DNA from 3 places in the Hyphomicrobium sp. GJ21 genome. Region 2 is predicted to be linked to each of the others. Evidence: predicted binding sites of a transcription regulator. Region 2 holds the regulator's gene; each other region holds the start of a gene.
What was found. The regulator PhoB, encoded in region 2, activates phosphate uptake and scavenging genes when phosphate is short. The targets are predictions, from matches to a motif close to TGTCATNNANCTGTCAT.
Positions count from the first base shown of each region.

Region 1: a site for PhoB is predicted at 3,309-3,325, ahead of HYPGJ_RS09085 (inorganic phosphate transporter). Genes of this name have one in related genera too.
Region 3: a site for PhoB is predicted at 5,006-5,022, ahead of ppk2 (polyphosphate kinase 2). Genes of this name have one in related genera too.

Region 1 is NZ_CDHO01000003.1:154,746-162,513, forward strand. Features, by position in the region: gene HYPGJ_RS09070 (vitamin B12-dependent ribonucleotide reductase) at 1-1,684, shown strand, start outside; gene HYPGJ_RS09075 (GIY-YIG nuclease family protein) at 1,929-2,234, shown strand; gene HYPGJ_RS09080 (hypothetical protein) at 2,503-2,730, opposite strand; gene HYPGJ_RS09085 (inorganic phosphate transporter) at 3,376-4,980, shown strand; gene HYPGJ_RS09090 (hypothetical protein) at 5,461-6,135, shown strand; gene HYPGJ_RS09095 (hypothetical protein) at 6,285-6,905, shown strand; gene HYPGJ_RS09100 (molybdopterin-binding protein) at 6,946-7,677, opposite strand.
Region 2 is NZ_CDHO01000003.1:837,762-845,529, forward strand. Features, by position in the region: gene pstS (phosphate ABC transporter substrate-binding protein PstS) at 1-326, shown strand, start outside; gene pstC (phosphate ABC transporter permease subunit PstC) at 406-1,398, shown strand; gene pstA (phosphate ABC transporter permease PstA) at 1,400-2,251, shown strand; gene pstB (phosphate ABC transporter ATP-binding protein PstB) at 2,248-3,036, shown strand; gene phoU (phosphate signaling complex protein PhoU) at 3,078-3,791, shown strand; gene phoB (phosphate regulon transcriptional regulator PhoB) at 3,816-4,520, shown strand; gene HYPGJ_RS12340 (zinc ABC transporter substrate-binding protein) at 4,540-5,520, opposite strand; gene HYPGJ_RS12345 (DUF1007 family protein) at 5,710-6,369, shown strand; gene HYPGJ_RS12350 (thioredoxin fold domain-containing protein) at 6,541-6,930, shown strand; gene HYPGJ_RS12355 (DUF2853 family protein) at 7,047-7,373, shown strand; gene HYPGJ_RS12360 (aminotransferase class V-fold PLP-dependent enzyme) at 7,415-7,768, opposite strand, start outside.
Region 3 is NZ_CDHO01000001.1:160,024-167,791, forward strand. Features, by position in the region: gene leuS (leucine--tRNA ligase) at 1-178, opposite strand, end outside; gene HYPGJ_RS00755 (Fic family protein) at 440-1,588, shown strand; gene HYPGJ_RS00760 (heme-binding protein) at 1,647-2,051, opposite strand; gene HYPGJ_RS00765 (YggS family pyridoxal phosphate-dependent enzyme) at 2,181-2,861, shown strand; gene HYPGJ_RS00770 (hypothetical protein) at 2,995-3,927, shown strand; gene ppk2 (polyphosphate kinase 2) at 4,028-4,951, opposite strand; gene HYPGJ_RS00780 (aldo/keto reductase) at 5,061-6,086, opposite strand; gene HYPGJ_RS18595 (hypothetical protein) at 6,432-7,007, shown strand; gene HYPGJ_RS00790 (MBL fold metallo-hydrolase) at 7,065-7,768, opposite strand, start outside.

The DNA.
Region 1 (7,768 bases), 680 kb from region 2:
CGCGCTCGTCAAATTCAAGAAGCTCGCGGGCGGCGGCTACTTCAAGATCATCAACCAGTCGGTGCCGGAAGCGCTACGCACCCTCGGCTATCGCGAAAGCGAGATCGCCGAAGTCGAAGCCTACGCTGTCGGACACGGATCGCTGGCGCAGGCGCCCGCGATCAACACCGCGACGCTCAAGGCCAAAGGCTTCACCGACGACGCGCTCGCCAAAATCGAGAAGGGTCTTGCGACCGCCTTCGACATCAAGTTCGTGTTCAACCGCTGGACGCTCGGCGATCAGTTCTTGACCGAAACGCTCGGCGTCCCGGCCGACAAGCTCAACGACCCCTCGTTCGATATCTTCGCGCACCTCGGGTTCTCGAAGAAGGATGTCGAAGCGGCGAACGAGCACGTCTGCGGAGCGATGACGCTCGAAGGCGCACCGCATCTCCGCGCCGCGCACCTGCCGGTGTTCGACTGCGCCAACCCGTGCGGTCGCAAGGGCAAGCGTTATCTTTCGGTCGAGAGCCACATCCGCATGATGGCGGCGTCGCAGCCGTTCATTTCCGGTGCGATCTCGAAGACGATCAACATGCCGAACGACGCGACGGTCGACGATTGCAAACAGTCCTACATGCTGTCGTGGAAGCTGGCGCTCAAGGCCAATGCGCTCTATCGCGACGGCTCGAAGCTCTCGCAGCCGCTGAACAGCCAGGTCCTCGGCGATGACGACGATGAGGCCGCCGACGCCGCCGAAACGCTGATGAGCCAGCCGCTCGCGGCGCGTGCCTCGATCATCTCGGAAAAGATCATCGAGAAAATCGTCGAACGCGTGGTCTACGTCGAAAAGGAAAAGAAGAAAGAACGCGAGAAACTCCCGAGCCGCCGCAAGAGCTACACGCAAAAGGCGACGGTCGGCGGTCACAAAGTCTACCTGCACACCGGCGAGTACGACGACGGCCGCCTCGGCGAAATCTTCATCGACATGCACAAGGAAGGCGCCGCCTTCCGCTCGTTGATGAACAACTTCGCGATCGGCATTTCGCTCGGCCTGCAATACGGCGTGCCACTGGAAGAATACGTCGAAGCCTTCACGTTCACGCGTTTCGAGCCCGCCGGTCTCGTGCAGGGCAACGAAGCGATCAAGAACGCGACGTCGATCCTCGACTACATCTTCCGCGAGCTTGCCGTGTCGTACCTCGGCCGTCACGACCTCGCGCACGTCGATCCGCGCGAAATCGTCGAAGGCACGGGCCTTGGCTCGAGCGACGATCAGACGGATGAGCAGTTGGCGCTCGATCTCTCCGAGAACGTGTCGAAGGTCGTTTCGAAGGGCCTCGTGCGTGGTGCCTCGGTCGTCCGTTTTGCGGCACGCTCAGGCGGCAAGACATCGATCACCGAGACCTCGACCAGCGTCACAACGTCGAGCTTCGACGTCGATGCACGCTCGATCGACTCGACGCTGACGCACGGCGCCAACGCGCTGGCACTCGGCGAGCAGCCGATCGAAATGCGCTCACCCGCTGCCGTCGTCACGCCTGCACCGATGAGCAAGTCGGAACTTTTCAAGCAGCGCGCCACCGAAGCCAAGCTCCGCGGCTACGAAGGCGTCGCCTGCACCGAATGCTACAACTTCACCATGGTGAGAAACGGCACCTGCCTGAAGTGCGACACCTGCGGATCAACGAGCGGGTGTTCTTGATAGGATATTCCGAATATCGGATTGGAAGCCGACCATGGGCTTATAGGTCGTCATCCTCGAACGCGTGAGCGCATGCGAAGCGCGTTCGGGGATCCAGCATGAAACTCGGCGCAGCCGTCCGTAAGTCCTGCAAGGCGCTTCTCTCGAAGCGCCTTGTTTGTTTTTGCGCCTTCGGCAGGTCTTGTGCTGGATCCCCGCGCATCGTTCGCGATGCTCACTCCCGCGAGGATGACGGGAGAGGCGAATGCGCGTCGTAAAGCCAGCCGTCTACATTCTTGCGAGCAAATGGAACGGCACGCTGTACATCGGCGTGACCGGCGATCTCGCGGCGCGCGTCTCCATTCATCGACAAGATCTGGAAGACGGCTTTACGAAACGATACGGCGTGCACATGCGCGTGCACTACGAGCATTTCGACACGATGCTCGACGCCATCGCACGCGAGAAGCAGTTGAAGAAATTCCGTCGTGCCGCCAAGCTCGAACTGATTGAAGGCAGCAATCCGCAATGGCGCGACTTGACTTCGGAGGTGCAAAACTGGCGAAGCTAACGCCCGCCGTCACAACCAACGAGAAATCGATGTCTGCATTCGCATAGATATGGCCCGAGATGCGACTTGCTTTGCCGCTCACTCGAACTCACTCCCGTCATGGCCGCACAGGCGGCCATCCACGCGATGGGCTGGCGTAAATCAACTCCCGACTGACCTGAGTACCAAAAACAATTCCGCCGAGAGCGTTCCGACCCGATACGGAAACACCCTCGGCGGATAGCAGGATCGCGAGTCCGGGCCGTGCCCCCGCCCGTCTCAAGTCCGGCTAGTGTTTCTTGTGCGGGCCCTTCTTCAGATGCGCGTGCTTGTGCCCGTGATGCTTGTGCTTGCGCGCATGCGCGTGCTTCTCTTTCTTGCGATCGACGAAGAACGTCGTCTTGGCAACGGTGCTCTCGACACCTGGCTTGACGAGCGACGGCGCGGCTTGTGCCGACGTCTGCGCCAAAGTCGCTCCGATGAAGGTTGCGGCAAGCAAGGTAAGTGTACGTCTCATTTCTAATCCCTCCGCTGGCATAGCCATTTTGCGCTGCGATAAAAGAGGCTAGTGCGCGGCCTTCAAAAAGAGAAAGAAGAAGAATTCAAATGCTCCGGAAATTAATTTCTTTGCAGTTCGTCTGAAATCCGAACGCCCGCGCGCGGGGCTCTCCGGTTCTGTGAGAGACACGTAGATCGTCGTCGCGGCCTGGCTCACGCGCATTTAGACCCGCCCCCCACCTCCAACCACTCCGCACACTTTACCAATTTAGTTTATTATATTATACGTTATCAACAGTGTGATGCGCACTTACGCTTGAGGGGAACCCGACGATGCTGGAACGAAATCAAATCCGATGGACGCTCGTAGCGCTATGGATCGTCACTGGCGCTGGAATTCCGGCGGCAACATCAGCCGCATCAAACGCGGCCGGCTCAGGCCAGGCTTATGCTTTGAACGACGGTGCACTTTCCGATCGCAGCTGCAAACGAGGGGCAAAACAGGAAATCTGCGACTGGGTGAAGCGCGAGCATAAAACCTCGGTTGCCCATTAGCATGCCTGCATTGCAAGCCTTGAAAGGCTTGCAATGCCCTACTGTCACATCACTGTAATAGAGACTGCCTAGTTCCCCCGCATCAGCACCTGAAATAGGGGAACCAACGATGTCCGACGTGGCGTTAGCCGACGTGGCAGGCAGCCGGCCGAAGCTCGACCATCCCGCGAACCCTGCAACGGCCTTCGTATTTTTAGGCTTGCTTGCCGGCGGTCTCTTCTACACGGCCTACAGCCTTTACCAGGACGTTGAAGCGGCAGGCACGCCGATTTCCGCCTGGCTGCCGTTCCTTCTCTTGGGCGTAGCGCTGCTCATCGCGCTCGGCTTCGAATTCGTGAACGGCTTCCACGACACGGCCAACGCCGTCGCAACCGTCATCTATACGCACTCGATGCCCGCCAATGTCGCGGTGCTCTGGTCCGGCTTCTTCAACTTCCTCGGCGTGCTGCTGTCGAGCGGCGCCGTCGCTTACGGCATCATCTCATTGCTGCCGGTCGAACTCATTCTTCAGGTCGGCTCTAGCGCCGGCTTCGCGATGGTCTTCGCGCTGCTGATCGCGGCCATCATCTGGAACCTTGGAACGTGGTGGCTGGGGCTCCCCTCGTCATCGTCGCACACGCTGATCGGCTCGATCATCGGCGTCGGCGTTGCGAACTCGCTGCTTCACGGCGGCAACGGCACCTCGGGCGTCGATTGGGGCAAGGCGACCGATATCGGCTATTCGCTGCTGCTTTCGCCGATGGTCGGCTTCGTCGCCGCCGCGCTGCTGCTTCTGTCGCTGAAAGTCCTCGTCCGCAATCCGTCTCTCTATAAGGAGCCCGTCGGCAACCAGCCGCCGCCGTGGTGGATCCGCGGTCTGCTCGTGCTGACCTGCACGGGCGTTTCGTTCGCGCACGGCTCGAACGACGGTCAGAAGGGCATGGGTCTCATCATGCTGATCCTGATCGGTACCGTGCCGACCGCCTACGCGTTGAACCGGTCTCCGGCACAGTCGCAAGTCGCGCACTTCCAGGCGACGGCCACCGCCGCTGCCGCCGTCATCGAGAAGCAGGCCGCCGGCTACAATGTTCTCGGCGACCCGCGTCCGGCAGTGACGAACTACATCTCGGCGCGCACGATCAACGAGGGTACATATCCCAGCCTCGCCGTTCTCGTCCGCCAGATCTCCGAGCAGGTGAACAGCTACGGCGCACTCGACAAGGTGCCCCCGACCGCCGTTCAGAACGTCCGTAACGACATGTACCTTGCCTCCGAAGCGCTGCGCTTCCTGCTGAAGGACAAGGCGAACAACTTGTCGAAGGATGACGTCGCGAGCATCACGGCGTTCAAGGGCTCGCTCGACAATGCGACGCGCTTCATTCCGCTCTGGGTCAAGATCGCCGTCGCGATCGCGCTCGGCCTCGGCACGATGATCGGCTGGAAACGCATCGTCGTGACGGTCGGCGAGAAGATCGGCAAGACGCACCTCACCTACGCACAGGGCGCATCGGCCGAAGTCGTGGCAATGGCGACCATCGGCGCCGCCGACATGTACGGCCTGCCGGTCTCGACCACGCACGTTCTTTCGTCCGGCGTCGCCGGTACGATGGCGGCGAACGGGTCGGGCCTGCAATGGTCGACGGTCCGCAACCTGCTGATGGCCTGGGTGCTGACGCTGCCGGCATCGATCCTGCTGGCGGGCGGCCTCTACTTCATCTTCTCCAAGCTGTTCTGATCATCGCCGAATGAGCGAGGTCACTGGGAAAGGCGCGAATTTCGCGCCTTTTCTTTTTTTGCGGCTAGCTTCCGTGATGAACTTCCGGGCGGCGTGCCGCAAATATTGTCCTTTGGGCGGCATTGCGCGTTTCTGTGTTGACGGACATTTGCGATTGACAGAGCTTACGCCCGTCGCACTCGGGGGGCTGTCGTGAAACCGGAAGTTCTTGTGTGGGCTCTGCTCTTCGTCTTCGCCTTCGGTCTTGTATTGCGTGCTTTCAGTCAGGCGGCCCGGCGAGCCAAACGCTCCGGCGACGAACCTGCACCGTTTCTGAACACACGCCCTGCGGCCCAAGCAGGACACGCCGCGCCGGCGATTGAGCCCGTCGAACCGATGCGCTTCGCGCCCGCGCCCGCAGCGCCGAAGCCAGTTGCGCCCGCTTCGACGCAACACGAACAATTCGCAGCTTCCGCACAAACTTCCGAAGCTCCGGCACGAGTGGCGCCGAGCTTTATCGCCGCGACCACACCTGCCCTTATCGCACACGAGCCGACGGTCATCGCCGCGCCCGACATCAAGGCAACGATGGACCCCGCAACGGTCGTAATACCCCGAGCCGCAGTCCCGAACGTCAAGGCGACGCTTCCCCCGTCTCCGGTCGCGACGCCCGGAGTTGATTTTGCCGTGCCCAACGTCAAAGCAACCCTACCGCCGGGCGCGACTTCTCCTGCACTGACGATAATTCCCGACGTCAAGGCAACCCTGGCGCCGAGTTCCGCCGCGACGTCCAAAGCATCGATCGTGGCAACCGACGATGAGGAATTGCCTCCCCCGGCTGCGAGTGCAGACACCATATCGGAGCAACCGCCGGAGACACCTGTACCGATCCTGCTGAATGGCACAGTTCTGCGCGCGCGCCGTCTCGGCCATGGCATGCCACCACTCGACGAGCGCCTGAAGGAGACGCGATCTCGCAAACTGCGCCCGCGCTCCAAGATGCGGCGCAAGCCTGTCCGGTCGCGTCAACTGTCTCGCAAAACGCCACAGCTCCGGATCATCGCCGCGCCGAAAGTCAGCAATACCTTTGTGTCGGCGAGGGCACAGACGAAGATCGTCGATGTGCCGCCAAAGGAACCGCGCGTGCGCTTCGCCCACCCGGAAAACACCCACTAAATCGCGTCAAATCTCGCGACGCGCAACTGTGTCCACACCTTATCCTCATCGCTCCACATACGGCCACAATCGGCAGCGATGGCGCTGGTTCGTGACGCGCGAATCAGTCCACTTTCCGCCCAACGAATTCAGGGATCGGAGAGTTGGCCATGTCGAGATACGCAGCACGGGCACCATTGTCCGTCTACCTCCTCGCCGATCACCTCGACGGCGCGCTGGCGGCCGGTGAAGATCTCGTCGCTCGCGGTCACGACTGGCGCGCACTCGCCGACGCGCCCGGCGAACCGGCCGAATTTCCCATGCACCAGCGCCGCATCGCGGAGGATGTCCGCAGCCTCGAGCTGATGCTGGTCGCACGCGTGCTGAAGGCGCGCACTCATGCGCTGTCTTTGGCCGAGGTCGACGATCGCTTTCGCGCCGTCGGCAATCTCTTCGCTTCCGGGACCGCGATCCTACAGGATGCCGTGTCGGAATGCGGCGACGCACGCGGCGAAGATTTCGAGACGGGCGACGATATCGTCTCCTACATCCGCAGCCGCGGCCTGATCGCGCCCGATGCCGCCAACGTGCGCGGCGCGGCCGATCTCACTATCGACGACAGCTTCCTTGTCGCGAAACGCATCGCGCTCGGGCCGCTTCTCGACATGACGGCGGCGTTCCTCGATGCGCTCGACAGCCAGTACGAACTTTTCGTCGAGGTCGAGCAGCAGGACTACGCAACGCGTCTCCGGGTCGAGCCGGACGACCGCGATCGTATGACGCTCAACTGACGAGCGGAGCGCTCGCTGTCAGCTTCAACGCAAGCGCCGGTCAGACGCCCAGCGCGGCTTTCAAAGTTTCGGCCGCTTCGCTGAGGTGATCCGCATTCGCCGAGCGCAATACCAGATCCGAAACCGGCTTTCCGTCCCGCATGCGCGGATAGCTTCCCATCGCCACGTCCTGATAGCGGCGCTGATGCGCGGAAAATACGTCCGCGATTTCACTTTCCGGACGGTCGACGGGGATCGTGATGGAGAGCACCTTGTCCCCGGTTTCGAGTTCAGGAGTGACGGCTTCCAGCATCGCTTGCATGATTTCCGGAACGCCGGCCATCACGATGACATTGCCAATGCGAAACCCGGGCGCGCCGGACAGCGGATTGACGATCAAGGAAGCCCCGGCCGGAATGCGCGCCATCCGCAGCCGCGCAGGCGTCAAGGCCAAGCCCCGCCGCGCATAGTTCTCGGCCAGAAGCTTTTCAGCACGCGGGTCGACGTCGATCGTGACGCCGCAGGCTTTTGCGATGCTATCGGCCGTGATGTCGTCGTGCGTCGGTCCGATACCGCCCGTCGTGAACAGATAATCGTAACGCGACCTGAGAGCGTTGACGGCCGCGCAGATCTCGGCCTCGTCGTCGGGAACGACGCGCACTTCCTTCAGGCGGATGCCGATAGACGTCAGATGCTCGGCGATCGCGCCGCCGTTGCGGTCCTTGGTCCGGCCGGACAGGATTTCGTCGCCAATGATCAAGACCGCCGCAGTGACTATGCGTTCTCCGCCCAACGCGTGTCTCCCGTCCGAGATATTCCTGCTCCCGTCTTAGCACTGCGCGAGCCTGTTCGAAATACTTGCCCTCGCACGCCATTCGGCGGAT
Region 2 (7,768 bases):
CGCCGGTCAAGGAAGCCTTCCAGGCTGCTGCCGCCAACGCCGATTGGGCATCTGCTCCCGGCATGGGCGTCATCCTGACGGACGAGCCGGGTGCCGAATCCTGGCCGATCACCAACCCGACCTTCATCCTGATCCACAAGAAGCCGAAGGACATTGCCGCCGCGAAGGACGCACTCAAGTTCTTCGATTGGGCTTACGCCAAAGGCTCGGCCGAGGCTGAAGCGCTCGACTACGTCCCGCTGCCCGCCGGCGTCGTCGCTCAGATCAAGAAGAGCTGGGCCGAGATCGTCGGCGAAGACAACAAGCCGGTCCTCGCAACGAACTAAGACGACTGCAATACTGGAGGCGCTCTCATCGGCGCCTCCTTCACTTTGCCCATTTACGGTTGGACCTGGAGCATAGATTTTGAGTTTCCTCACCGATCTTCAAGTTCAGCCGTCAGCCTCTCCGGCAGAACGGCGGAGCGTTCTCGGCGCCTTGCAAAGGTCCGACGTCTTCTTCCGGTATCTGACGCAGTCGTCCGCCTACTTCGTCCTGGCGCTGCTGACTGCGATTTTCGGGTCTCTCATCGCCGGCGGCTACCTCGCCTTCTCGACCTTCGGCTTCAGCTTCCTGACAACCGAATCCTGGAACCCGGTCACGGAAAAATTCGGCGCCGTCGCGCCAATCTACGGAACGATCGTCACCTCCGCGATCGCCATGCTCATCGCCGTGCCGATCAGCATCGGTATCGCCGTATTCCTCACCGAACTCTGCCCGATGGTGCTGCGCCGGCCGATCGGCATCGCGATCGAACTGCTCGCCGGCATTCCGAGCATCATCTACGGCATCTGGGGCCTCTTCTTCTTCGCCCCCTTTCTGCAGCGCAACGTGCAGCCCGAGCTGATTGCCTTGTTCAAGGACGTCCCCGTCCTGAATAGCCTTTTCGCCGGACCGCCTTACGGCATCGGCATCCTGACCTCCGCGCTCATTCTCGCGATGATGGTGCTGCCGTTCGTGACCGCCGTCTGCCGCGACGTGTTCGACACCGTCCCGACCGTGCTCAAGGAAGCCGCTTACGGCATGGGCTGGACGACGCGCGAAGTCGTGAAAAACGTCGTCATTCCCTATACCCGCGTCGGCATCATCGGCGGCGTCATGCTCGGCCTCGGCCGCGCCCTCGGCGAAACGATGGCCGTGACCTTCGTCATCGGCAACGCACACCGCGTTTCAGCTTCCATCCTGGCGCCGGGCACGACGATCTCCGCGACCATCGCCAACGAGTTCACCGAAGCAGTCGGCGACCTCTATACCTCGTCGCTGATCGCCCTCGGCCTCATCCTGTTCTTCATCACCTTCGTCGTTCTCGCGCTTGCACGGCTCATGCTGATGCGCATCGAGAAGAAAGCGGGAGCGTAACATGGCACTCGACCGTGGCCGGTATCAGCGCCGGCGTATCAGAAGCAGGATCACCGTCTGGCTGTGCTGGGCGGCGGCAGGCTTGGGCCTCGCGATCCTCGGCATCATCCTTGCGACGCTGCTCTACAAAGGCTTCGCCGGGCTCGGCATCAATGTCTTCACCGAGATGACCCCGCCGCCAGGCAGCGACGGCGGCCTTCTGAACGCCATCGTCGGCAGCCTCATCATGACGGTCATCGGCGTCCTGATCGGAACTCCGATCGGCATTCTCGCCGGCACCTACATGGCCGAATACGGACGCTACAGCAAAGTCACGTCGTTCGTGCGCTTCATCAACGACATTCTGCTGAGCGCGCCGTCGATCGTGACGGGCCTCTTCGTTTACGAATTGCTGGTGCGCCCGATGGGACACTTCTCGGCGATCGCCGGCTCTGCCGCCCTCGCCGCGCTCGTCATCCCGACGGTCGTCCGCACGACCGAGAACATGCTGCTGCTGGTTCCGAACACGCTCCGCGAAGCGTCGTCCGCTCTCGGTCTCCCGCAGTCGCTGGTCATTCGGAAAGTTGCCTATAAGGCGGCGCGCGCCGGCATGATCACGGGCGTGCTGCTCGCGATCGCCCGCATCAGCGGCGAAACCGCACCGCTGTTGTTCACATCGCTGAACAACCAGTTCTGGTCCACCAACCTCAATGCTCCGATTGCGAGCTTGCCGGTGGTCATCTTCCAATACGCTCTGAGCCCCTACGAAGATTGGCAGCGTCTCGCCTGGACAGGCGCGCTTCTGATCACAGTCGCGGTTCTGACAATGAGTATTCTCGCACGTTGGCTAGGTTCTTCGAGGTCCCCACAATGAATGTCATGTCCAAGGACGTGGACTCCGCGCTTACGGAAAAGATTTCCGTCCGCGATCTGAAGTTCTTCTACGGGTCGTCCCTGGCCCTGAAGTCGATCTCCATGCCGCTCTACGAGCGTGAGGTGACGGCGTTCATCGGACCGTCCGGTTGCGGCAAGTCCACACTGCTGCGCGTTCTCAATCGGATGTACGATCTCTATCCGAACCAGCGCGCCGAAGGCGAAGTCCTGTTCGATGGCGAGAACATTCTCAATCCGCGCCAGGACCTGAACCTTCTTCGCTCGCGCATCGGCATGGTGTTCCAGAAGCCGACGCCGTTCCCGATGTCGATCTATGAAAACATCGCCTTCGGCGTCCGCCTTTACGAGCGCTTGCCGAAATCCGAGATCGACGCCCGCGTCGAAAGCGCGCTCGAAAAAGCCGCTCTCTGGAAAGAAGTGAAGGACAAGCTGCACAGCAGCGGCCTGAGCCTTTCCGGCGGCCAACAGCAGCGCCTTTGCATCGCGCGCACCGTCGCGATCCGTCCTGAAGTCATTCTGTTCGACGAACCGTGCTCGGCGCTCGATCCGATCTCCACGGCACGCATCGAAGAATTGATCGATGAGTTGAAGAACGAGTTCACGATCGCGATCGTTACGCACAACATGCAGCAGGCGGCCCGCGTCTCGCAGAAAACCGCATTCATGTATCTCGGCGAACTGGTCGAGTTCGGCGATACGAAAAAGCTGTTCACCAATCCCACGGACACCCGGACGCAGGACTACATCACCGGCCGCTTCGGCTAGTGACCGCTTCCAGAGGCCAACGAATTTTAGGACCGACTTAGATGAACGAACACACCGTCAAGTCATACGAAGACGAACTGAAGCTGCTCGACCGCCGCATCGCCCAGATGGGCGGCTACGCAGAAAAGCTTCTCGTCCAGGCGATGGACGCCCTCGAACGCCGCGACCCGAACCTCGCCGAAACGGCTGTTTCGAGTGACGCGATGCTCGACCAGCTCGAGCGCGAGGTGCAGGAGCAGGTCATCCTGATGATCGCCCGCCGCCAGCCGCTCGCGAACGATCTTCGCCACATCATGACGGTCCTCAAGATCGCGGGCGACCTCGAGCGCATCGGCGACCTCGCCAAGAATATCGCCAAGCGCGCGCTGGCCGTTGCTTCCGAAGCCTATCCGAAGCCGTTGATGACCGGCATGCGCCACATGACGGAAATGGTGCAGGCTCAGCTGCGCGACGTTCTCGACGCGCTCGCCACCCTCGATGCCGATAAGGCGATGAAGGTCTGGCTGAGCGATGAGCAGGTCGACGCGATGTATAATTCGCTGTTCCGCGAGCTTCTGACCTACATGATGGAAGATCCGCGCAACATCGGCCTGTGCACGCATTTCCTGTTCGGCGCCAAGAACATCGAGCGCATCGGCGATCACACCACCAACATTGCCGAGAACATTCATTACCTCGTCCACGGCGTTCCGATCGCCGATGACCGTCCGAAGGGCGACCGCACGTCGTCGACCCTGATCACGCCTCGCGAATAATCGAAGGAACCAAGGCGTAATATCATGGCCGCCAAGATCATCGTCGTCGAAGACGAAGCACCGCTCGTTGAGCTTCTGAAGTACAATCTCCAATCCGAAGGCTACGACGTCGTGCACGCAGCCGACGGCGAGGAAGCCGAACTGCTCTTGGCGGAACAGAGCTACGACCTCGCGATTCTCGATTGGATGATTCCGAAAATCTCCGGCATCGAGTTGTGCCGGAGACTTCGCAATCGCACCGAGACGCAGAACCTGCCGATCATCCTACTGACGGCGCGCGGCGAGGAAGCCGACCGTGTGCGCGGACTGACGACCGGCGCCGACGACTATGTCACCAAGCCTTTCTCGGTTCAGGAGCTGATGGCGCGGATCAAGGCGCTTCTTCGCCGTGCCGCTCCCGAGCGCATGAGCGACATCCTCGTCTCCGGCGAAATCGTCATGGATCGCGGCGCCCACAAGGTCACCCGCGGCGCACGCGAAGTTCGCCTCGGCCCCACCGAATACCGGATGCTCGAAGTCTTCATGGAGAGCCCGCGCCGGGTACTCTCGCGAAATCAGCTTCTCGACCGCGTCTGGGGCCAGTCGTCCGAAGTCGACGAGCGCACGGTCGACGTCCACATCGGACGTTTGAGGAAATCGCTGATCCGCGGCAACGAAAGTGATCCGATCCGCACGGTTCGCGGCGCGGGTTACGTCTTCGACGGCCGCGAGGCCGAAGCGCCGGTCTGACGCCGCGCCGCCAGCAGCGTCAGCTTTCCGCGTCGAGGCAGCGCGCGATATTGCGCGCCAGCCCATGCATCAGATCGAAATAGAGATCGGGGCCAGGCGTCAGCATCAGCCCTTCGGCGTCGAGCGTTCCCGAACGCGCCTTTGTTGCTTCCGTCACAGCGCTGATGAGCTTCGGCTGGAAGTCCGGCTCGCTGAACACGCAGACGGCACCGAGCGAGACGATCTTGCGCCGAACTTCCGTCAGACGCCGCGCGCTTGGCGGAATGTCCGGGCTGACGGTGATCGAACCGACGGCGTTCAGCCCGTAGCGATGCTCGAAGTACTGCGTCGCATCGTGAAACACGATGAAGGGTTTATCCCGCGCGCGACTGAGCTCTGTCGTGATGTCCTGGTTCAACGCATCGAGACGCCGATCGAGCGCCGCGGCGTTGGCGGCGAGCCTGGCGGCATGCTCCGGATAACGCGCCGAAAGCGCATGCGTCACACTCGCCACGATCGCCTTGGCGTTGCGCGGATCGAGCCAGATATGACCGTCCTTGCCACCCTCCTCATCATCGTGACCGTCATGTGCTTTGACGTCCGCGTGCTCTTCGTCGATCGCGTGCATATGGACGTGCGGCTCGAACGTTCCGCCGCGCCGTTGATCCAGCAGCGTAATGCCAGGCGCGTCCGCGAGCGTCACCACGTTGACGCTCGGCGGCAGAGTTTCCACGATCTTATGCGTGAAGGGTTCCAGTCCGTCTGACGTACGGATGAAAATATCGGCATCGTTGATCGCGCGCGCCGTTGAGGGTCTGAGCGTAAACGTGTGCGGCGACGCCGCGCCGTCAACGAGCAGCACCGGCACGCCGACACCCGCCATGACCTCGCTGACAAGCGCATGGATCGGTTTGATGGTGACGACGACCTTCGGCGTCTCCGCGGCCGCTCCGGCGCCGGAAAAGACGGCTGCCAGCAGTATGAAGCCGGCTCCGACGCGCGCGGGACTGAATTTTGCCATCGAAACCCTGTCGAATGCTATAAACATCGTATAATATAACAAGCCGAATAAAACGCCCACAAGCCAAAACACGTGCACACCATCGGCTGATGATTGATCCCGGTGTCGCATTGTCGCCACGTTCGCAATGCGACGGTAAAGGGCGGCGCCGAAGCGTCGTCACGTTGCGGCAGGATACGAGGTCGGCGAGTGATTTTAAGCAATAAACGGATCAGCGTGCTTTTCGCTCTCGCAGCCTGGCTGATACTGCCGGCAGCGGCGTCGGCTCATCCGCATATGTGGATCACTTACGAGATGACCGTCGAATACGATAAGGGCATGGTCACCGGCGTCGACCATATCTGGTCGTTCGACGACGCTTACGCGGTCATGGCGCTCGAAGGTCTCGATACCAACAACGACGGCAAATACGATCAGGCAGAGCTTGAGCCGCTGTTGAAGGTCAACATGGATGGCCTCAAAGACTTCAACTATTTCACCGTCGCAAAGCTCGGCAGCGAGACGCTGCAGTTTTCACCACCCGAGAATGCCCGTCTCGAATACACGAACAAGGTTTTGAAGCTTCACTTCCACCTGTCGCTCGTGAAGCCCGTGTTCTCCGATGCACAGGGTCTGACGATCGCCGTTTTCGATCCGTCCTATTTCATCGCCTTCGAGCCGGAAGCGACCGATGCGGTGAAGCTCGCGGCCGCTCCCGCAGGATGCAGCGCGACGCTGATCGACCCCGAAGCTGAAAAGACCGACGCGCAATCGCAAAAGCTCGGCGACGCGATCGCGCAGCAGTTCGGCGGGGCCGCTATCGGATTTGGCTCCTACAAAACCGTGGCGCTCAACTGCAAGAAATCATAGTTGCCGAGGAAACCAGCGCGCCACGTCACGCTTATTCCTCTATGGCCGGACCACGAAAATCGCTGCCGTTTCATTTTGAGACAGCGATTAACTAGCTCTTTAATTTTTGCCGTCGCCCGGCCCGATTAGATTTAAATTTGAAGCATCGCGGTTCGTACAACGGATTACGCCATGCGCAGATTACTCGTTGGCTTTTTCTTTGCGCTCCTGATGAGCCTGCCTCTCGGAGCATCACGCGCCGACCTCGACATCGCCAGCACGCCGTCGAACGTCGATTTCGAATTGGTCGTCGTCGAAGCCGATGGCTGCATTTACTGCAGGCTCTTCAGACGCGACGTGCTTCCGGCCTACGAAGCCTCCAAGCAGGGCAAGGACGCGCCGGTGCGCTTCCTCGACGTCAACGACATCGAAACCGCCCGTCTCGATCTGAAGTCGACCGTCGATGTCGTCCCGACATTCGTGATTGTGAAGTCGCAGCATGAAGTCGGGCGGATCTCAGGATACATGGGGCCTGAGAACTTCTTTCATTCGATCAAGTATCTGATCGCCTCGGCGCCTTGAGCTTACACCGAGCGCGCATCCCGCAATTCGCTGCGAAGTGCTTGAGAGCGCACGATCTTTCCTCTATTTGACTAAACTGTCGCACCCCTGGTGGAACAGTCAGAAGGAAGGTCGATATGAGCGTCAATTATGCCGATGACATCAAGCGCTATCAGCCGAACGTCGACGAGAAAGCCGTTGCGGCGATCGTCAAGCACCTCGGCATCGCCCTGAAAAGCGCCGACGCATCGCTCGTCTCGTGCTCGAGCAAGGACGAACTCGCGACGGTGCGCGAAAGCTGGCTGAAGAAGAAGCTCGGCCTGACGGACGACGATGCCAAGCTCGACAAGGTCATCGCCGACGTTTGCGCGACGATGAAGGCGGAGACGCGCAAGAGCCGCGTCACGTTCTATTATCTCATCGCCGAAAAGACCGGCAAACTCGCCAGCCTCGCTGGGGCGTAATCACGTCCCCAGCGCACCGGCACAATGTAAAGAGAGCAGTGTCAGGCCGCGACGGCCTTGGCCTGCTCCGCCGTCTCCGCGATGTAGCTCATCGCCGCCTGAACGCCGCCTTTCTTGTAGGGCACGCCCGCCAACTCGAAGCCCATTTCGACGCCCGTCAACGCACCGAGAACCGTCAGCTCGTTGGTGTCGCCGAGATGGCCGATGCGGAACGCCTTGCCCGCAAGCCTGTTGAGGCCGGTGCCGAGCGACATGTTGAAATTGTCGAGCACGATTTTGCGGTAGGCGTCGGCGTTATGCCCTTCCGGCATGATCACGGTGGTCACCGCAGGCGAATAGTACTTGGCCTCGCGGCACTGCGTTTCGAAGCCCCAGGCGGCAACCGCCCGGCGCGT
Region 3 (7,768 bases), on a different contig from region 2:
CCATCGCATAGTTGCGGACGTGGCCCATATGGATGCGTCCCGAGGGGTAGGGAAACATCTCGAGCACGTAGCATTTGGGCTGCTTGTGATCTTCGGAGGCGCGGAAAATCTGGTTTTTGTCCCAGATATGCTGCCAATAACGTTCGCGGTCGGGTGCGTTGTAGCGTTCAGTGGCCATGGGGCCCATTCTTTCTGGGATTTTGAATTGGTTAGCGCCGTAAAAAGCCCGAAAGGTCGAGAGGGTCAAGTCGTCGGCTTCGCCGGCTGACATGTCGTAATAATTCGTTTTTTACGACATATAGGGAGAACGTGTCGTGGCCTACGACATATCCCCTACAATATGTCGTATAAATATTGTTTTCACGACATGTATTGAACATATGTCGTTGCCGCCGACATGTCGGACTGATGTGTCGGCTAGCACCGGAATTGCCGACATATGAAAACTTTCGATCCGACGAGTCCTTATAATGCTTTGCCCAAGCTGCCGCCTCCCGGCGACTTGGAGACGAAAGCCGTCCTGAAAAAATGCGCGTCGGTCCACGCCGCGCTTGCCGCGCTCAAGGAGCGGGGCCGCCGCATTCCGGATCAAAGCGTTCTCATCAATGCGATCCCGATCATGGAAGCCAAGGACAGCTCGGCGATCGAAAACATCGTCACGACGAGCGATGCGCTGTTCCGCGACGCCAGTTTGAAAGACGACAGCGACGCGGACCCGGCCACCAAGGAAGCGTCGCGCTACCGGTCGGCGCTGCAGCTCGGCTTTCAGACGTTGGCGCATCGGCCGATCACGACGCGCACCGCTGTCGATATCTGTTCCGACCTCAAAGGCGTCGATCTCGATGTTCGGAGCGTGCCAGGCACGAAGCTTCGCAACACGAATACCGGCGACGTGATCTACACGCCGCCCGAGGGCGAGATTCTGCTGCGCGAGCTGCTCGCGAATTGGGAGCGCTTCTTGAATGACGCGACGGAACTCGATCCCGTCGTGCGCATGGCCGTCGGACATTATCAGTTCGAGGCCATCCATCCCTTTATCGACGGCAACGGTCGCACGGGACGCGTCATCAATATTCTGTTTCTGATCGAGCAGGGTTTGCTCGACCTGCCGACGCTGTATCTCAGCCGGTATATTCTCGCGAACAGGGCGGACTACTATCGGCTGCTTCTCGACGTAACGACGAAGCAGGCTTGGGAAGCCTGGATTCTCTATATGCTCGACGGCATCGAGAACACCGCGCGATGGACGGCTGCAAAGATCGGCGCGATCTACGATCTCATCGATGCGACGGTTACTTATGTCCGCGACGCGGCGCCGAAAATTTATACGCGCGAACTCGTCGACGTCATTTTCATGCAGCCCTACAGCCGAATTCAGAATGTCGTCGAACGCGGACTTGCGCATCGGGAAAAGGCATCGCGGGATCTGAAGCATCTCGTCGCCATCGGTGTGCTGCGCGAAATCAAAGTCGGGCGTGAGAAGCTTTTTCTCAACGTGCGCTATGCGGCGCTTCTCAGCGGCGACGCCAATACATTCGACGCTTTTGCGAAGATCGAACCGGTGGCACCGGCGCAGTCGAAGAAATGAGAACGGGCCGCACGTGACGTGCGACCCGCAGCAATCCTTCAACTTATAAAGCCAAGCGTCAGCAGGTGTGCGCCGCGGCTCCGGCCTCGGCGACGGTCTGGTCCTGAACACCGCTGCCGCCCGAGACGCCGATGGCGCCGATCACGACACCGTTCTGATCTTTGAGCGGGATGCCGCCCGCGAAGATCATGACGCGGTCGTGGTTGGAAACGTGGATGCCGTAAAACTGATCGCCCGGCTGGCTGTTGTCGGCGAGTTCCTTGGTCGAGATGTTGAACGCCCGCGCGGTAAATGCCTTGTTGATCGCGATGTTGATCGAGCCGATCCAGGCTTTGTCCATGCGGATGTGGGAGATGAGGTTGGCGCCTTCGTCCACCACAGCGATATTCATCGGCTGGCCGATCTCGATTGCCTTCTTCTCGGCGGCGTCAATGATGCGGCGGGCGTCTTCGAGTTTCAGCATGGGGGCTCCTGTAGTCGATCCAAAGATGACGATGCGCATATATGCGTTGGCTCTCCGCACACCATTGCGACACTTGTTCTTGAAGCGGCGGAGGCGTTATGGAGAGGGCGAGCAGTTCAGGGACAGAGCGTGACAGACGACACCTACCACGATACCGCGCCGGAGAGGTTAAAGCGCGTAAGGCATGAGATCGTCACGGCCGCAGAGGCGGTCAAGCGCTCGCCAGCGGACATCGAACTGGTTGCAGTTTCAAAGACTTTCGATGCCGACGCCGTACGGCCGGTGCTGGCTGCGGGGCAACGCGTGTTCGGCGAAAATCGCGTGCAGGAAGCCGAGCGCAAGTGGCCGGAGCTGAAACGCGAGTTCGCGGACGTCGAATTGCATCTGATCGGGCCGCTGCAATCGAACAAGGCCAAGGACGCGGTCGCGCTGTTCGACGTCATTCATACCATCGATCGCGAGAAGATCGCGCGTGCGGTTGCGGAAGAAATTTCGCGGGAGGGGCGGGCGCTCAAATTTTTCGTGCAGGTCAACACCGGCGAAGAGCCGCAAAAGGCCGGGGTGCCGCCGCGCGAGGCGAAAGCGTTCGTCGATTTTTGCACGTCGGATCTCAAGCTGCCGATCGTCGGGCTGATGTGCATTCCGCCGGTGGACGAAGAGCCGGCGGTGCATTTCGCATTCCTCGCGAAGCTCGCGAAAGAAGCCGGTCTCAAAAGCCTCAGCATGGGCATGAGTAGCGATTTCGAGACGGCGATTGCCTTTGGCGCCACGCATGTCCGTGTCGGAAGCGCGATTTTTGGGGGACGGTAAAGCGGGCCTGCGCGGCACGCCTGTTGTTTCCCACTGCATTTTTTGTGGCCGCCGCATCGATCTCGAGTCGCGGTGCTAGGCTCCGTCGCTGATTCGGCTGCGTATTTGGGCCGGTGCGCGATAGGGGCTCAACATGACCGCGTCTTCTCAGAAGAAAGATCCGATCGAAGCTGAGGCTAATGCGTCGGCGGCGGAAGCCGCCCGTGACGCGCGAGCGGAAATTCTCGAGAAGAGCAAGGATGCCAACGCCAGTAAGGCCGCCGTTTCGAAGCTGAAGAAAGCTGAAAAAGACGCGACGACCGATGCGCGCAAGAAGTGGTACGATTTCGAGGTCAACGTCTGGATCACGAACTTCAACTCGATCGAGTTCGGCCCGTGGAAGCGCGAGCGCAATCGCGGCAAGTCGCGCCAGTTTACGACCGACATGGATATCTTCGCCGAGATCATCGAGAACGGTACGCGGACCGGCGTGCTTGGCTATCGCAAGGAGATTTGGAAAGACGCGTCGGGCATGGATAAGCGGCTTGTGTTCAAGCTGTTCTCCGACACGCTGAACTGGAAAGCGAGCATGGACATGATGCTCGGCCGTTCGATTCAACAGACGCTTGGTGCGCGCGGCGTTCCGGTTACGACGTATTCGATCAACACCAGCGAAGACGACTATCTCGTCTATCTCGAGCGATCGGCAAACAAATGGCCGCTGATGCCGGAGAACTTCTCATTTTTTCTGATGGAGGGCGGTGAGCCGAAATTCTATCGGTTCCGGCGGGATTTCATCAATCTCGGCGGCGATTACACTCTCATCAACCAGCATGGCGAGCATGTGGGCCATATCGACGGCGCCATTCTGACGATCGGCGGCAGATGGCGCTGCAAAGTGCGCGGAGATCATGCCGATCCGCGTCTCATTCAGGTGATGAAACTGTTCACGGGCATGATCGTCTTCAATCGCCAGGCACGGCGCCACGTGAAAGCGTTGGCGCATGATATTCGCGACGGGCGCATCAAGCCCGATATCCAGCGTCAGGAAGCGGATCTCTATATGAATCCGCGGCGCGTCCGCTGAGCATCGCCTTTCGGCGAAGGCTCGACGAGGTTCGCATAAAGTATCGGCGGGGATGCTTGGCATCGCCCGCCGAATTGTTTTTCAAAGCACTGTTTCGCGGTCAATAGATAGCCGGGACGTACATGTCGTCCGGCACGGGCTCGCGCAGATAATCGGGATTGTGCACGCGATCCGGAAGCACGATCGGCGCGCGTAGGACTTCCTGATAGGGAATTTGCGTCAAGAGATGGCTGATGCAGTTGAGGCGCGCGCGCTTCTTGTCGTCGGCGTGCACGATCCACCACGGCGCTTCTGGAATGTGCGTGCGTTCGAGCATCGCTTCCTTGGCTTTGGTATAGGCTTCCCAGCGTCGGCGGGATTCGAGATCCATCGGCGACAGCTTCCACTGCTTGATCGGATCGTGGATGCGCATCTGGAAGCGCAAATGCTGTTCGTCGTCGGAGATCGAAAACCAGTACTTGATGAGCGTGATGCCGGAGCGCACGAGCATCTTTTCGAATTCAGGCACAGTGCGGAAAAACTCTTCCACATCCGAGTCCGAGCAGAAGCCCATGACGCGTTCGACACCGGCGCGATTGTACCAGGAGCGATCGAACAGTACCATTTCGCCAGCCGCCGGAAGATGCGGAACGTAGCGTTGAAAATACCATTGCGAACGTTCGCGTTCGCTTGGCGCCGGGAGCGCCACGACGCGCACGACGCGCGGATTGAGGCGCTGGGTGATGCGCTTGATGACGCCGCCTTTGCCCGCAGCATCGCGACCTTCGAAGAGCACGACGACTTTCAGTTTCTGCGTTACGACCCAATCCTGCAATTTGATCAGCTCGCGCTGCAGGCGGAACAGTTCCTGGAAATAGACTTTGCGATCGAGCGCGCTGTCGCTGTCGGATTGCTCTTTTCCGTCGATGAGCTTTTGCAGGCGGTCGTCGTCCATCTCCATCTCGAGTTCTTCATCGAGGCTGTCGGCGATCTCAGCTTCGATGCGCGCTGACATGCCGTCGTACTTCTCGCGTTCGTCAATCATGTTTCGTCCTGTGGCGGTCTCTTCGGCGATACCGGCCATAGACACGCGAACCCGATGACAGGCTTATGACAGTGTTAGCCTTTGGCGCGGCTCGAAAATCCTGTTCGTCTCAGACCGGAGAGGGATTGCGTTCGCTGAAGCCGGACTGATGCCAATATGGGTACGGTTTCGTCGTCTCGCTTGCGGCGTCGAGCTTGGCGACCTGTTCCGGCGTCAGGTTCCAGCCGATGGCGCCGAGATTGTCCTTGAGCTGCTTCTCGTCACGGGCGCCGATAATGACACTCGAAACGGTGGGGCGCTGGAACAGCCAGTTGAGCGCGATCTGCGGTATCGACTTGCCGGTTTCCTTCGCGATTTCATCGAGCACATCGACAATATGAAAAAGACGCTCATCATCGATGGGCGGTCCTTTGTCGGCCGTCTGATGCAGGCGGCTCGTCTCGGGCAGCGGCTGACCGCGGCGGATTTTTCCGGTCAAACGTCCCCAGCCGAGAGGACTCCAAATGAGAGCGCCGACGCCCTGATCGAGTCCGAGCGGCATCAGCTCCCACTCATAATCGCGGCCGAGCAGCGAATAATATGTCTGATTGGCGACGTAGCGCGGGTAGCCGTAGCGGTCGGCGACGGCGAGCGATTTCATCAGATGCCAGCCGGAAAAATTGGAAACGCCGACGTAACGGATTTTGCCGGCGCGCACCAATTGATCGAGTGTCGAGAGTACTTCCTCGGGCGGCGTCATCGCGTCGAAGCCGTGCAACTGGAAAATGTCGATATGATCCGTCTGCAAGCGCTTCAGGGCTTCGTCACAGGATTTCAAAAGGTGAAGGCGCGAGGAGCCGACGTCGTTGGGAGCGTCGCTGAAACGAAACGTGGCTTTCGTCGAGATGAGGACCTTGTCGCGGCGGCCTTTGAGGGATTCGCCGAGAACCTGTTCCGAAACGCCGTCGGAATAGATGTCGGCGGTATCGAATAATGTGACGCCGGCGTCGAGGCAGAGATCGATCATCCGGCGGGCTGCCGTGACGTCCGTCGAACCCCAGGCGCGAAAGAATTCGCTCGCGCCGCCGAACGTGGCCGCGCCAAAAGAAAGGAGTGGAACAGTCAATCCGGACGAGCCGAGGCGGCGATATTCCATTATGAGTTCCTCGAATGCTGGCAATTGCCTTTTTCAGGGCGGGCGAATGCGGAACATCGCCACACCGGCACACATCAAATAGGCATGTAAATTAGAAACAATTGCGATCACGGAATTGCCAATTCCGTTCGTAATCTTCACAATTTTTTCGCTTATTGGTAGCGATCGGACCATCTGGATACTGATTAATAGCCGTTAAGGTCCGAAAAAACCGCGAAAAATATCGACACGCGTGCCAGTTGCAAACGTCCACGACGATATGTCGCGCGGCGAATCCTCCCTTGTTTCCGCCGCATTACGACGCTGGATGCGCGCCGTTTGTTAAGACAAGTGAGGAGAGTAACCATGCGATTGAGCTTGTTCGCAGTGGCGGCGCTGCTGGCAATTCTTGTTGGCGTACCGTCGGTCGAGGCTCATCCGTACAAGGGCTATAATAGTCATCGGATTGAGCGGACCCATGCGAAATGGTCGGGGAAGCAGCGGTATTCAAACCGCGGCTATTCGCAACGGCGGGGCCACAGATACGCAAGTCATTCCTACCGCGGTTCTTACGGACAGCGCGTGAATAGTCAGCATTCCAGATATGCATATCGGCAGGGCGTAAGCCGCCGTTATGCGCAGCGGCACACGGGCCGCCGGTACGCGTCGGCTGGAGCCGGCGGTCGTCCGCGTGCGTGGTGCGGCTGGTGGATGCGTACCCAGCTCGGGGGCGGTCCAGAATTTAATCTCGCAGCCAACTGGCGCCGTTATGGCCGCTCGAGCGGTCCGCAGGTCGGCGCCGTGGTCGTGTGGCCGCATCACGTCGGCATCATCACGGGGCGGGCCTCGAACGGTCAGTGGATCGTGAAGTCCGGCAACGACGGCAATGCCGTGCGCGAGCGTGCACGCTCGGTCGCGGGCGCGGTCTTCCGCGTCGGTTAATCGAAGTCGCGTTGGGCAGACCGAGGCTTCGGTCTGCCCAGGCGCTTGCTGTTCGGCTCAGAGGTTGAGCTGATAGGTGTGTGCGAGCCAGCCGTAGCTCTCGGGGGCAGTTCGCTCGACGAAACCGATCGACGGGAACGGCATGTGATAGCCGATCACCGGAAGACGATCGGTGGCGGCCATGTCGAACACGCGACGGCGCGTAGCGGCGGCTTGCGGTTTGTCGGCGTCGAAGACGCAATGCCAGTCGGGACGTGCGAGCGACGCGACTTGGTGATGCGCGCAGTCTCCCCACCAGAGAAGCGATTTGCCTCCGCTTTCGATCATGAAGGCGAGGTGGCCAGGTGTGTGGCCGTAGGCTTCCACCGCGCGAATGCCGGTCACGACGTCGTCGCCCGGCTTGATGAGGTTTATCTTCTCCATCACCGGTTTTGAGTTGGCGCGATAAACCTGCGCGAACTTTTCCAGGTCATCCGGCAGCTTGCCTTCCGGCGTCCAGAAATCGTGCTCTATCTGGCCGATGACGTAGCGGGCGTTGGGAAAGAGCGGCTTTCCGTTTTCAATGATGCCGCCGACGTGGTCCGGGTGGCCGTGGCTCAGCGCCACCACGTCGATGTCTTCCGGTTTGAAGCCTGCCGGTCCGAGCTGAGCCGCAAGCCATCCGCCGTTGGGGCGCGGCACGAACCCGTTGGCGCCATTGCCGGCGTCGAGCAAGATCAGCTGTTTGCCGGTGTTGACGATTGTCGGCGTGAAGCCCGGCT